Regions from separate parts of the Neobacillus sp. K501 genome, predicted to be linked through region 3. Evidence: riboswitches for the same ligand, from Rfam matches in the RefSeq annotation. Region 3 holds a riboswitch; each other region holds the start of a gene.

Region 1 (4,192 bases), on a different contig from region 3:
TAGGGTGAGCAGGTAATCGGAGGGATTGAAATGAGAGATGCCGTAAAAGCTTTTCTTACCACCATTAAAGAGCGTGAACATTTGTTGAAATTGATGGAAAACCTAGAAATGCTTGTAATTAAATTGGTTTATGAACAAAACACGATCGAAATGGCTTTTCATCGTGGTGCCGCAATCTTTCTAGAAGAGAATAAACAAAAAGCAATTTCCTGCGAGATTTCCGGTGATGCGGAGTCGATAAAAAGCCTAATAAAAGGTGAGAAAAAATTAAGATATTTTATGAGGGGCGGGCAGTTAAAAGTTACAGGCTCCTTTCGCACCATATTATTGCTAGAGTCGATATTTTATTTAACAAAGCCTGATGGACAAAAAAGAAAATTAATTTCCTAAAAAGCTATTGACGGCTTCTCCTACAATAGTGTATTATCTTTTTAAATATTCAATCAATAATGACAATTCAATAAATATCTTATCCAGAGAGGCGGAGGGACTGGCCCGACGATGCCCGGCAACCGGTTATACAACACGGTGCTAATTCCAGCAGAGTATTACTCTGAAAGATAAGAAGAGCGTACCGCCCCTCTTCTTGAAGAGGGGTTTTTATTATAGGCTAGTTTTTTGCTCTAGCGGAACATCGATAAGCGGAGAATTTTCCGCTAATCTCTATTTTGAAGCTTAGAAAGGGGAAATAAGCGGAGAATTTACTCTTATCTCTCTAAAAAAGGAGAAATATTAAAAAATTTATCTACTTAAGCGGAAATACTTCCCTTATTTTTATGGAAATAGGGTTATTTCCCGGATTAACCGGAATTTCTCCGCTTAATCCAACCACTTCGAAATCAGCCTAGATTACGATAAGAGACAATATTAAAATATAGGAGGAATGTTTGTATGGGAGAGAATCAAAAAAAATATCGTTTTGAAACACTAGGTGTTCATGGAGGACTATCTCCAGACCCGGTTACAGGAGCAAGAGCAGTACCGATTTACCAAAACAATGCCTATCAATTCAAAGATACAGAACATGCTGCAAACCTGTTTGCTTTAAAGGAGTCAGGCTACATATACACCCGTATTCATAACCCGACAACCACCGTCTTCGAAGAAAGAATTGCTCTCTTAGAGGGAGGGGTTGGAGCCCTTGCCGTGGCAAGTGGTATGGCCGCGATTACATTAGCCATTTTAAATATTGCTGAGGCTGGGGATGAAATTGTTTCAGCTTCTACTCTTTATGGCGGTACTTATAACCTATTTGCTGTTACCCTGCCTAAGTACGGGATCAAGGTGAAATTTGTCGACCCTGAGAACCCAGAGAATTTCCGTGATGCGATCACTGAAAAAACAAAGGCAGTATTTGCTGAAACAATTGGTAATCCGAGCCTTCGCGTTCTTGATATTGAAAAAGTAGCTGAGATTGCTCATGAGTCTGGTATTCCATTAATCATTGATAATACTTTTGCTACACCGTATTTATGCCGGCCAATCGAACATGGTGCCGATATAGTCGTTCATTCTGCCACGAAATGGCTTTTAGGCAATGGAACAACAACAGGCGGTGTCATAGTGGATGGTGGGAAATTTGACTGGAATTCAGCGAAATTCCCTGGGTTTACGACACCGGATGCCAGCTACCATGATCTTGTCTATGCAGAGGCACTAGGTGCAGTGGCCTACATTGTGAAAGCACGTGTACAGCTGCTGCGTGACTTAGGACCGTCACTTAGCCCACAAAATGCCTTTTTGTTTACGCTAGGTCTTGAAACCTTGCATGTACGGATGAAAGAGCATGTCGCCAATACAAAAGCGGTCGTGGAATATTTAGTGAATCACCCTGCGGTGGATTGGGTTTCCTACCCGGGTCATGCCTCCCATCCTGATTCCGAATTAGCAACGAAGTATTTGCCTAAAGGGGCAGGATCGATGATTGTGTTTGGAATTAAAGGCGGCCGAGAAGCAGGGGCAAAAGTAATTAATTCTGTGCAATTATTTGCTCATGTTGCCAATGTTGGCGATGCCAAAAGCCTTATTATTCATCCTGCCAGCACCACGCATCAGCAGTTAGATGCTGAGGGGTTAAAAGCTTCTGGTGTTTCCGAGGATTTAATTCGCCTCTCGATTGGAATCGAGAATGTGGACGATATCATCGAGGATTTAGAAGCGGCAATTGAGGCAGCGACAGGTGTTGGATCCCTAAAGGCAGAAGCTTAACTTTTTTTCGAAATAGGAAGAAAATTTCGTTGACAGCTCTTTTTATCCATGATACGATAGCTTTCGTAATAAAATAATTACTTTAATCAGTGAACGAATTAATTGAATATAGGATTGCTTAATGCTCTTATCAAGAGAGGTGGAGGGATGTGCCCGATGAAGCCCGGCAACCGTCAATATTTTATTGAAATGGTGCCAATTCACACAAAGCGTATGCTTTGGAAGATGGGAGAAAGGATTCATTTATGATGCCTTTCTGCCCGCCTGCAGAAAGGTTTTTTATTTTAGTAAAATAAGAATCTTTTCATATAAACAGTCAAAACCTATATGTAAGGCAAGAAACACATTCTGAATTTTCGTAATTATTATTTAACTTTCTGGATAAAAAGTAGGTGATTCGATGATTTCAATAAAAGATGTCCGAAAGATTTTTCCTTCCAAGCAGGGACAGCTCAAAGCGGTCGACAATGTGAATCTGGAAATTAAAGAAGGAGAAATATTTGGCGTCATTGGTTATAGTGGTGCAGGTAAAAGTACCTTAATCCGCATGTTAAATGGTTTGGAGCTGCCAACAGAAGGTTCTGTTACGGTTGCGGGCCGAGTGATATCAAAGATAAAAGGCAGTGAACTTCGGAAGGCACGTCAGGAAATTAGCATGATCTTTCAGCATTTCAACTTGCTCTGGTCGAGAACAGTAAGTGAGAATATCGCCTTCCCGCTAGAAATCGCTGGCGTGAAAGGGCCTGAAAGACAAAAGCGAGTTAACGAATTAATAAAATTAGTCGGATTAGAGGGTCGAGAAAATGCTTATCCTTCCCAACTAAGCGGCGGACAAAAACAGCGGGTTGGGATTGCTAGAGCACTTGCAAACAATCCAAAGGTTTTACTTTGTGACGAGGCAACCTCGGCACTTGATCCACAAACGACCGATTCGATTTTGGAATTATTGGTTGACATTAATAAAAGGCTTGGGCTAACAATCGTGTTAATTACGCACGAAATGCATGTCATTCGTAAAATTTGCCATCAGGTTGCTGTCATGGAAAGTGGCAAAGTGGTGGAACTTGGTCCTGTATTGGATGTATTCAAAAATCCACAGCAGCCGATTACAAAGAGATTCGTTCAACAGGTTACCGAGCCGGAAGAAACGAAAGAAACGGCGGAGCATCTTCTTGATCGTTACCATTCTGGTCAGGTTATCCAGCTTACGTTTATTGGGGAATCAGCTGAGCAGCCGGTTATCACCAATTTGATTCGTCATCATCAGGTGACCGTAAATATCCTCCAAGGGAAGATCTCACAAACGCAAAGCGGCTCCTATGGAACCTTGTTTATCCATTTAGATGGTGAGGTTGCAGAAGTGAATAAAGCGGTAGACTACATTCGCTCGCAGCAAGTTGGAGTGGAGGTGGTAACAAGTGAATAGTAATCAACCATATTTTCAAGAAATTGATTGGGAAGAAATGTGGGAAGCAACAGTCCAAACGCTTTATATGTCAGGAGTATCGGTCCTAGCTACATTTATTCTAGGAATTTTACTTGGTTTGCTGTTATTTCTAACTGGTAAAGGCAATCTCTGGGAAAACAAACCGGTCAACACCGTTATTGGAGCTTTTGTTAATATTTTTCGTTCGATTCCTTTTATTATCTTAATCGTACTATTAATTCCATTCACTAAGTTATTGGTTGGTACGATGATTGGTGAGAATGCTGCACTCCCTGCCTTAATTATTGGAGCCGCGCCGTTCTATGCACGAATGGTTGAGATTGGCTTGAGGGAAATTGATAAAGGTGTCATTGAAGCAGCAAAATCCATGGGGGCAACCACGAATACGATTATCTGGAAGGTTTTACTCCCAGAATCTATGCCAGCTCTAGTTTCTGGTATTACCGTTACGGCGATTGCGCTTGTTGGATATACAGCCATGGCCGGTGTCATTGGAGCAGGTGGACTTGGTAACCTTGCCTATCTCGAAGGCTTCCA
Region 2 (4,192 bases), on a different contig from region 3:
AAGTCTGCTAGACGAGCTGCCTCCAGATCTGTTACGGAATCACCGATGACTATTTTATAATGGTCTTCATTCTGAGATAAATTTCGAATAATACTTGGTTTGCAGCAGCCGCATTTATTTTCGCAGCCTGAGTCACAATCATACGGCCAAAGAATCTTGATGGTTTCTCCTGAAAAATCGGCTTCATTACAGTAAATCCCTTCAAACGGACCATATCTCTCAAGAATGGGATAAACAAAGAAATCAATTCCTCCGCTGACAATATAAAGTGGAATCTGTTCGGACCGAACAAAATCAACAAACTCCGCAAATCCTTCACGAATTTTGGCATTTTCAATCACAAAGCTTGTGATTTCATCTCTTTTGCTGCTTGGTAATGCCGCAAAAAGCTGCCCTACTCCTTCACTAATTGAAATTTCTCGGGCAAGGATTCGATCCTTGATTTCTTCCCAATTTGGGGGTGCAAATTTTTTCATTATGGCAATGATATTATCGCTTTCTGTGATGGTTCCATCAAAATCACAGTAAATGACAGGCTTACTCATTTAGATTGTCACCTCAGCATTGCCCCACAACTGAAGAGCTTTATTAAGTTCGGAATAACTTTCAGCTCCGCTGGCTAAGCTTTTCCCTTGAAGACTTACATCAATTGCTTGACGGAAGGCAAGACCGCCACCGCGAGCACCATCTGGGTGGCCATGTACCCCTCCACCTGCATTTATGACAGAATCCACCCCAAAATCACGTATTAATAATGAGACTAATCCGGGATGTATACCTGCAGACGGAACTGGAAATGCCCTTTTAAAGACATCTTCTCTTGTTAATTCCTTGGCAATTGACAAAGCTTGTGCTTTCTCTAATGCTACAGTTCCGTATGGGGATGGGAATAACGATAAATCAGCACCTGCATAACGGAGTAGCTTCCCGAGTAATAACGAATGAGATAATCCGTACTGAGAGGATGAGGTTAAAGCCCCACTAACTGCGGGATGGGCCATAATTGGCAGACTGATTTCATCCTCCTCTCGCAATTCTTGCAGAACATCCAATCCATATGAAAAAACATTGAATAATAGTAAATCAGCACCAAGCTCCGCAGCACGTTTAGCTTTCTCCTTCAGCTGTGATGTTCTTCCGGTTAGGTTGACTGCATATAAAGTGCGCTGTCCAGTTTGCTCAAATACTTCTTCAAGAACTATTTTTCCGGCAGAAATTCTTTTTTCAAATGGAGTCAATTCATTTTCAAAGAGAATTTCATCATCTTTTACAAAATCAACACCACCGAGGGCTTGTTGCTTAAGCTGCTCGGTTAAGAAAGAAAGATCCTTCCCAAGAATCCCTTTAAAAATACTCATTAACAGCGGTCGATTAAATACACCAATTTTCTCCCTCAGTCCCTCGATACCAAATCTAGGACCAGGTAAATGGCTTTTTAATTCCTGCTCAAACTTCAAATCTAATAATTTGATTTTCCCATCCAATGACAGCTTTCCAAATACAGTTGTTAAAATAGCAGGTAAATCATTTGAAAAATTGATTGTTGGGTAGGCAATTCGAATTAGCGATTGTTCTCCCAATTCAGATGTATTTCCTTCAATGGAAACCACCCGGCCTTTATGCTTCCGAAGTTGACTTTGCTCAAGCTCAGGTAAGTTCGTCCACGAACCAACAGTTAAACCTAAAGCAATTTCCTCTGCTTTTTTTTCCGGATATTTTTCGTCATTTACCACATAAGTTGCAATTAGTTCCGTCATTCAAACACTTCCTTTTTCCAAAAACGTAAAGAAAACTTGGCTAGCGCCAAGCCGTAAGGCGCAGGCGATTGCCTAGTTGCACTTATACTTAATTCCTAAAAATTTTAACTACGTCGAAATATCTTCTTTGCTAAAATTTTATACCTTCTTAACGTATAAAAAAACCTCTTCAAAAAAGAAGAGGTTAGTGTCACTTACTAACATCTTCTCATCTTTCAGCATCATCGCTGCAAGAATTAGCACCGTGCTTAACACAAAAATTAAGTCGGTTGCCGGGCTTCATAGGGCTTTTCCCTCCGCCTGCTCTTGATAAGAAAACGATCGTATATTATACATTTCCATGTTGTTAAACTTTATTTAAGATTATTCCAAGAATAAAATGTTTGTCAATCTATTTTTTAAAAATTTTTAAAGTGCCGATTCTTCTGACTGCTTCTTCAAGTCTTTCTTCGGATGTTAGGAGTCCAACTCGGACATAGCCTTCACCCAATTCCCCGAAGCCAATGCCAGGTGCAACCGCTATATGTGCTTCCTTAAGAAGAAGATCAGCAAATTCAGCCGAGGAAAATTCCTCAGGAACCTTTAGCCAAGCAAAAAATGATCCTTTTGGCGCCTTAACATCCCATCCTAAGGATCGAAGACCTTGTATCAACACATTTCTTCTTCGCTCATATAACTCATTTAATTCATTGACACATCTCTGTGGACCGTTTAGTGCCGCGGCAGCAGCCTCTTGGATTCCCCCAAAAAGACTGCAATAAAGATGGTCTTGCAAAAGCTCAATTGCCGAGATGACACTTTCATTCCCTAAAGCAAATCCAACTCGCCATCCTGCCATATTGTAGGTTTTTGATAAGGTGTAGATTTCAATCCCAACCTCTTTTGCTCCTTCAATTTGCAAAAAGCTCAGTGGTTTTTTATCATCGAAACCAATTGCCCCATATGCAAAATCATGGACCACACAAAGATTATTTTTGCTGGCAAGCAGAACCGTTTCTTCAAAAAATTCCTTCGTCGCCGTTGCCCCTGTTGGATTATTTGGATAGTTAAGGAACATTAATTTTGCCTTTTCTAAGTCATCTATTGGTATTTCGTTATAATCGGGTAAAAAATGATTATTTTCTCGCAGCGGCATTGTTACCATCTCAGCTTTTGCTAGGGCAACACCTGATAAATAATCTGGATATCCTGGATCTGGGACGAGAATAGTATCACCAGGATTTAATAAGCATTGAGGAATTTCTACTAATCCAGCTTTACCGCCAAATAAAATCGCCACTTCTGTATGGGGATCCAGGTTAACACCGTATTCTCTAAAATAAAAATCGGCAATAGCTTGTTTTAAATAATGATGTCCTTGAAACGGTGAATATTTATGATTAACGGGATTAGTTGCAGCCTCTTGCAATTTTCTCACGATATGTTCCGGAGTAGGCTGATCAGGATTACCTTGTCCTAAATTAATCACATCATGACCTGCAGCAATCGATTGACCCACATTTTTCACGAGTGAAGCAAAAAACTGGTCTGGAAGACTTTTTAATCGCTCTGATGGTGGATATTGTTTCATGGTCTCACCCCATTCATTTTTTTATGTTGAAATTCTAGTCACAAATGATATAACTTTTATAAAAGCTTGTAAAGAAAAATTTCTCAAAATTTACAATGGGGTGAACATTTTTGAAATTAAAAATAACCTGCCTGCAAATGGATATTTGCTTTGGTGAACCAAGTAAGAATTATCAATTAGCAGAACGTTTGATTGACCGAGCCATGATGGAAACTCCAGATATTATTGTGCTGCCCGAATTATGGACAACAGGATACGATTTAACACGACTGGATGAAATTGCTGATAAGGATGGACAGGACTCTATCACTTTTTTAAAACGTTTAGCACAAAAATATCAGGTACATTTTGTTGGTGGGTCCATAGCTAACAGAGGTGAAAACGGGGTAAAAAATACCCTCCTTATCATCAACAAAAAAGGAGAGCTAATCCATCAATATAGTAAACTACATCTCTTTAAACTGATGGATGAACATCTATACCTTGAAGCAGGAACGGAAAAAGGCTTGTTCGAATTAGAGAATCATCTTTTTGCGGGAGTCATCTGTTATGATATTCGCTTTCCGGAATGGATTCGGGCCCATACGGAACAGGGAGCGGAGGTTCTTTTTGTTGTAGCGGAATGGCCTAAATCACGTTTAGCACACTGGCGTGCATTGCTAATTGCTCGCGCCATTGAAAATCAATGTTTCGTTATTGCATGTAATCGTGCCGGAAAAGATCCCAATAATATATTTGCTGGACATTCTATGATCATTGACCCATGGGGGGAAGTAATCGCAGAAGCTGGGAGCAACGAAGAAATATTATCAGCAGAGCTTAACTTAGAACTTGTAAAAAATGTTCGAAAGCAAATTCCTATTTT
Region 3 (4,192 bases):
TAATCACCAAGTAGCTGGATTACCTGAACTAAAACAATTAATATTACAACGGTTGCAATCATAATCGTATTATCGTATCGATAATAACCAAACCGTATCGCTAAATCGCCGATTCCTCCGCCGCCAACGGTACCCGCCATCGCTGAAAAGCCAATTAAACTGATGAGCGTTAAGGTAACTCCAGAAATGATTCCAGACCTCGCTTCAAGCAGCAGTACATCTTTAATAATCATCCACGGTGTAGCACCGGCAGCAATGGCAGCTTCAATAACACCTTTATCAATCTCCCTTAACGCCGTTTCAACAATCCTTGCGAAAAACGGAATTGCCGCAGCTGTAAGTGAAACACTTGCCGCTGTCGGACCAATGGTTGTTCCTACTAAGAAATTTGTTAATGGAATAAGAGCTACTAGTAAAATGATGAACGGGATCGACCGCACCATATTTACGGCAAAGCCTAAAACATTTTGGATCAAACGATTTTCTAAAAACAAACCTTTATCGGTGATATATAATAGAATTCCAACTGGCAGTCCAATCACGATGGCTACTAGTAATGAAATGGTTATCATATAAATCGTTTGAAAAAAAGCGGTATTAATATCTGGAATGAGTTCCACGAGATGCTGAAAATCAAAGCCCATCACGTAACACCTCCACTTGCGCTGCCCGATTCTCGATATATTGAAGGGCAGCTCTGATTTCTTGTTTTTCACCATTCAGCTCCATAATAAAGATGCCGAGAGGGAATTCTTGAATATACTCAATCGAACCGTGGAGGAAGTTGCCTTTTACGTTAAATTGCTGAAGCATATCAGAAATGACCCCCTCTCCAGCTACTTTCCCTTTGAATGTCACCTTCACAATGGGTCCTTCGCATCCATTTAAAATGACTTCTGGTATTTCTAAGGAAACAACACTTTCAATAAACTCTTTTGTTAATTCCGTTTGAGGATTGGCAAAGATATCATAGACAGCACCTTCTTCTATGACTTTTCCATCCTGCATGATCGCCATCCGGTTGCAGATTTCCTTTACAACATCCATTTCATGGGTAATTAAAACAATGGTAATATTGAGTTCTTTATTGATTTTTTTTAATAGATTTAAAATCGACTTTGTTGTCGTTGGGTCGAGTGCAGATGTTGCTTCGTCACATAGTAACACCTTTGGGTTGTTGGCAAGCGCCCGCGCTATACCAACCCGCTGTTTTTGACCGCCGCTTAGCTGTGCGGGATAAACATCTCTTTTATCCGAAAGACCAACCATCTCAAGCAGCTCTTCTACCCTTTCTTTGATTTGGTCGGCTGGTATCTTGGCCGCCTTTAGGGAAAAAACAATATTCTCGAACACTGTTTTTTGGCTGATTAAGTAGAAATGCTGGAAGATCATCCCGATTTTTAACCGTGCCAGTCGAAGATTCTCACCCTTTAAAGAAGTTAGATCAATACCATCTACCGTAATACTTCCAGAGGTTGGCCGCTCTAGCAGATTAATACAGCGCAACAGCGAACTTTTTCCGGCACCTGAATAACCAACAATTCCAAATATCTCGCCCTCTTGCACGGATAACGAGACTTCATCAACACCTTTTATGCTCCCATTTTTTGTTTTATAAACTTTTGAAAGATTCCGAATTTCAATCATATGATTACCCTCTTTTTTTAAAAATCAAGAACAAAAAATGCCCCTTTCAACTGAAAGGGGCATCGAAATACATTCTATATCTCGACTTATCTTTCAGAATGAAAGTCATTCTGCAGGAATTGGCACCTTCCCAAAAAGGGGGTTGCCGGACGTCATAGGGCCTTGTCCCTCGGTCACTCTCGATAAGTTCAATTAATTATTAAATTAGGATTATTTAGATACTACTAAGCTATCTTTATTTTGTCAATCGTCTAAAAATAACCTTCACTTTCGTTAACCGCTTTCATTCCGATAAAATCAACCAAAATAGTAGGGTTAAAAAATTTTTTCAAACAGTTCGTCGTACGATCAAGTGGACGGGTATTTCCTCGTAAGTGAGCTTTTCATTATTTACAGCTTGATTAAAAAGCTTTCTTCCAATCTCAACAAGAGGGATTTCAATGGTTGTGATGTTCATCATTTTAGCAATCGGCTGATTATCAAAACCGATAATCGCAAGTTCATTGGGAATGGAAATGTTTTGCTGTTGGGCACAGGTAACAATTCCAGCAGCCACTTGGTCACCGGTGACTAATAAGGCAGATGGTGGATTAACCATCTGCTTAATCTGCTCAATCACTTGCTCTCCATCTTCAAAATACAAGCAATCATCAAAGATATATTCAGAGCGAAACGGTAACTTGTATTTTTCATTAAAATCCTTATAGGCCAATCCTCTAGCCTTACTGCTCGGACCTGTTTTGCGACCAATACAATAACCTATTTTTTGATGACCTTCACGATATAAATAATCCAAGGCAAAAGAAAAGTTTTTATAATGGTCGATGAAGGTGGAAGAAGCTTCTTTCCCTTTGGTATCTTCACAAAAAACAATTGGTCCATAAGGTAAGTATTCTTCAATTTTGGACCACTCACAAATTCTCGAACAAATGATGAGGGCATCAACCTGCTTTTGCTTAAGCATCCGTAATGCCTCTATTTCCCTGCTCCTCACATAATTGGTTTGGATTAATACTAGATTATAGTTTTGCTTTAATGCCTCAGTTGCAATTCCATTAACCAACTGGGCAAAGTATGGATGATTTGAAAATGGAATGACCACACCAACAAGAAAGGTCTTCCCTTTACTTAAATGAACGGCATTTATATTCCGCTGATAATTACTCTTTCGGATCGCTTCTAAAACGGCTTTTCTTTTTTCATCCTTCACATAAGGATGCTGGTTCAATACACGGGAAACAGTCGTGACTGAAACTCCCGCCATTTTTGCCAAATCCCGAATATTTGCCACGTTATCACCTTTTCACTAAATAACTTTTCAGTACCCCTTACATTTATTATTATCCTACCACATTTTTCATTCAGTCTCTTATTTGCATAATAGTTCCTTTTCATTATTGATTAATTATCCTAATTTGGGTAAAAATGGAGTTGTATAACGAATCTAATTTGGGAGTGAAGCAAATGTCTGTAGATGTTTATCTTAATTTTAATGGCAATTGCCGGGAAGCGGTAGAATTTTATGCCAAGGTTTTTGGTTCTGAAGTACCGAAAATGATGACTTTCGGTGAAACACCACAAGATCCAAATTATCCAATGCCGGAAGAAGCGAAAAATTTAGTTATGCACACAAGACTGAACATCGCTGGAAGCAATGTCATGTTTTCAGATACTTTCCCAGGCATGCCGTTTGTGGAAGGCAACAACATTACCCTTTCCTTAATCAGTAATAATACGGACGATCTTACCTCCTGGTTTAACCAATTAAAAGAAGGCGGCAAGGTAGGGATGGAGCTTCAAGAAACATTCTGGAGCAAGCTCTACGGTCAAGTAACCGATAAATTTGGAATTCACTGGCAGATTAACTACGACAATGGTGAAATGGCCTGGTAAAACGAAAAGCGGAAGCGCCTTGGTCAGGGGCATATAAAAAGGATAGGGAGCAGTTCCCTATCCTTTTGCATTACTTTTTATAAAATTCTAATCCTTCGTTACTCAATTTTTCTTCCCAAATAAACTGCAACACAGCTAATTCTTCAGAGTAGTCGGTTTTGGCTTCATCCTTATCATATTCAAGATTCTCGAGGATCTCCATCTCAAAGTTTTCTTCCCCCTGTTGCTTCCACGCCTTGGTTAATTCGCGATTGGGGTGAAATCCTGATTGCAACTTGACGATACTGCTGTTCATTCTTGCCTTTAAATTGGCCGTCGCTTCAAGGAAACACTTATTATCCGATTTTGAACGAATGATATAGATGCCCATCGGGTGCTTCATTTCTCTATACTGCAATTTTAATTCCTTTTTTCGATTACTCTCCATTTAATATCCCATCTCTTTCAAGATACTTGATAAAGTCCGCAGCCGTTCACCAATTAGCTCATCATCATGGCTAAGCGCCTGACTGAACAATTGAATATCTTCATCAATTTTTTCATTGTCCGTACAAACAGCAACCGTCATTGCATCACCTTGAATTCCTACTCTGTCGATCATCGGATTTTCTGGATCATACAATTTCTCATATTGATAGGCTTCGCGAAAATG

The links. A riboswitch is a leader RNA that binds a small molecule or an ion and turns the genes downstream of it on or off. The one in region 3 is predicted to bind S-adenosylmethionine.
Region 1: another riboswitch for S-adenosylmethionine. It lies ahead of ACWM35_RS19495 (methionine ABC transporter ATP-binding protein); the one in region 3 lies ahead of ACWM35_RS15195 (methionine ABC transporter ATP-binding protein).
Region 2: another riboswitch for S-adenosylmethionine. It lies ahead of mtnW (2,3-diketo-5-methylthiopentyl-1-phosphate enolase); the one in region 3 lies ahead of ACWM35_RS15195 (methionine ABC transporter ATP-binding protein).

What each region holds. Positions count from the first base shown of each region.
Region 1 covers NZ_JBSLYA010000009.1:169,525-173,716, forward strand. The annotation lists gene ACWM35_RS19485 (SCP2 sterol-binding domain-containing protein) at 31-390, shown strand; SAM riboswitch class I at 467-567, shown strand; gene ACWM35_RS19490 (O-acetylhomoserine aminocarboxypropyltransferase/cysteine synthase family protein) at 892-2,208, shown strand; SAM riboswitch class I at 2,333-2,440, shown strand; gene ACWM35_RS19495 (methionine ABC transporter ATP-binding protein) at 2,609-3,634, shown strand; gene ACWM35_RS19500 (methionine ABC transporter permease) at 3,672-4,192, shown strand, end outside.
Region 2 covers NZ_JBSLYA010000001.1:569,460-573,651, forward strand. The annotation lists gene ACWM35_RS02805 (2-hydroxy-3-keto-5-methylthiopentenyl-1-phosphate phosphatase) at 1-545, opposite strand, end outside; gene mtnW (2,3-diketo-5-methylthiopentyl-1-phosphate enolase) at 546-1,757, opposite strand; SAM riboswitch class I at 1,963-2,073, opposite strand; gene ACWM35_RS02815 (aminotransferase class I/II-fold pyridoxal phosphate-dependent enzyme) at 2,149-3,327, opposite strand; gene ACWM35_RS02820 (carbon-nitrogen family hydrolase) at 3,438-4,192, shown strand, end outside.
Region 3 covers NZ_JBSLYA010000006.1:171,058-175,249, forward strand. The annotation lists gene ACWM35_RS15190 (methionine ABC transporter permease) at 1-644, opposite strand, end outside; gene ACWM35_RS15195 (methionine ABC transporter ATP-binding protein) at 634-1,647, opposite strand; SAM riboswitch class I at 1,731-1,836, opposite strand; gene ACWM35_RS15200 (LacI family DNA-binding transcriptional regulator) at 1,976-2,938, opposite strand; gene ACWM35_RS15205 (VOC family protein) at 3,112-3,540, shown strand; gene ACWM35_RS15210 (GIY-YIG nuclease family protein) at 3,611-3,967, opposite strand; gene ACWM35_RS15215 (DUF6530 family protein) at 3,968-4,192, opposite strand, start outside.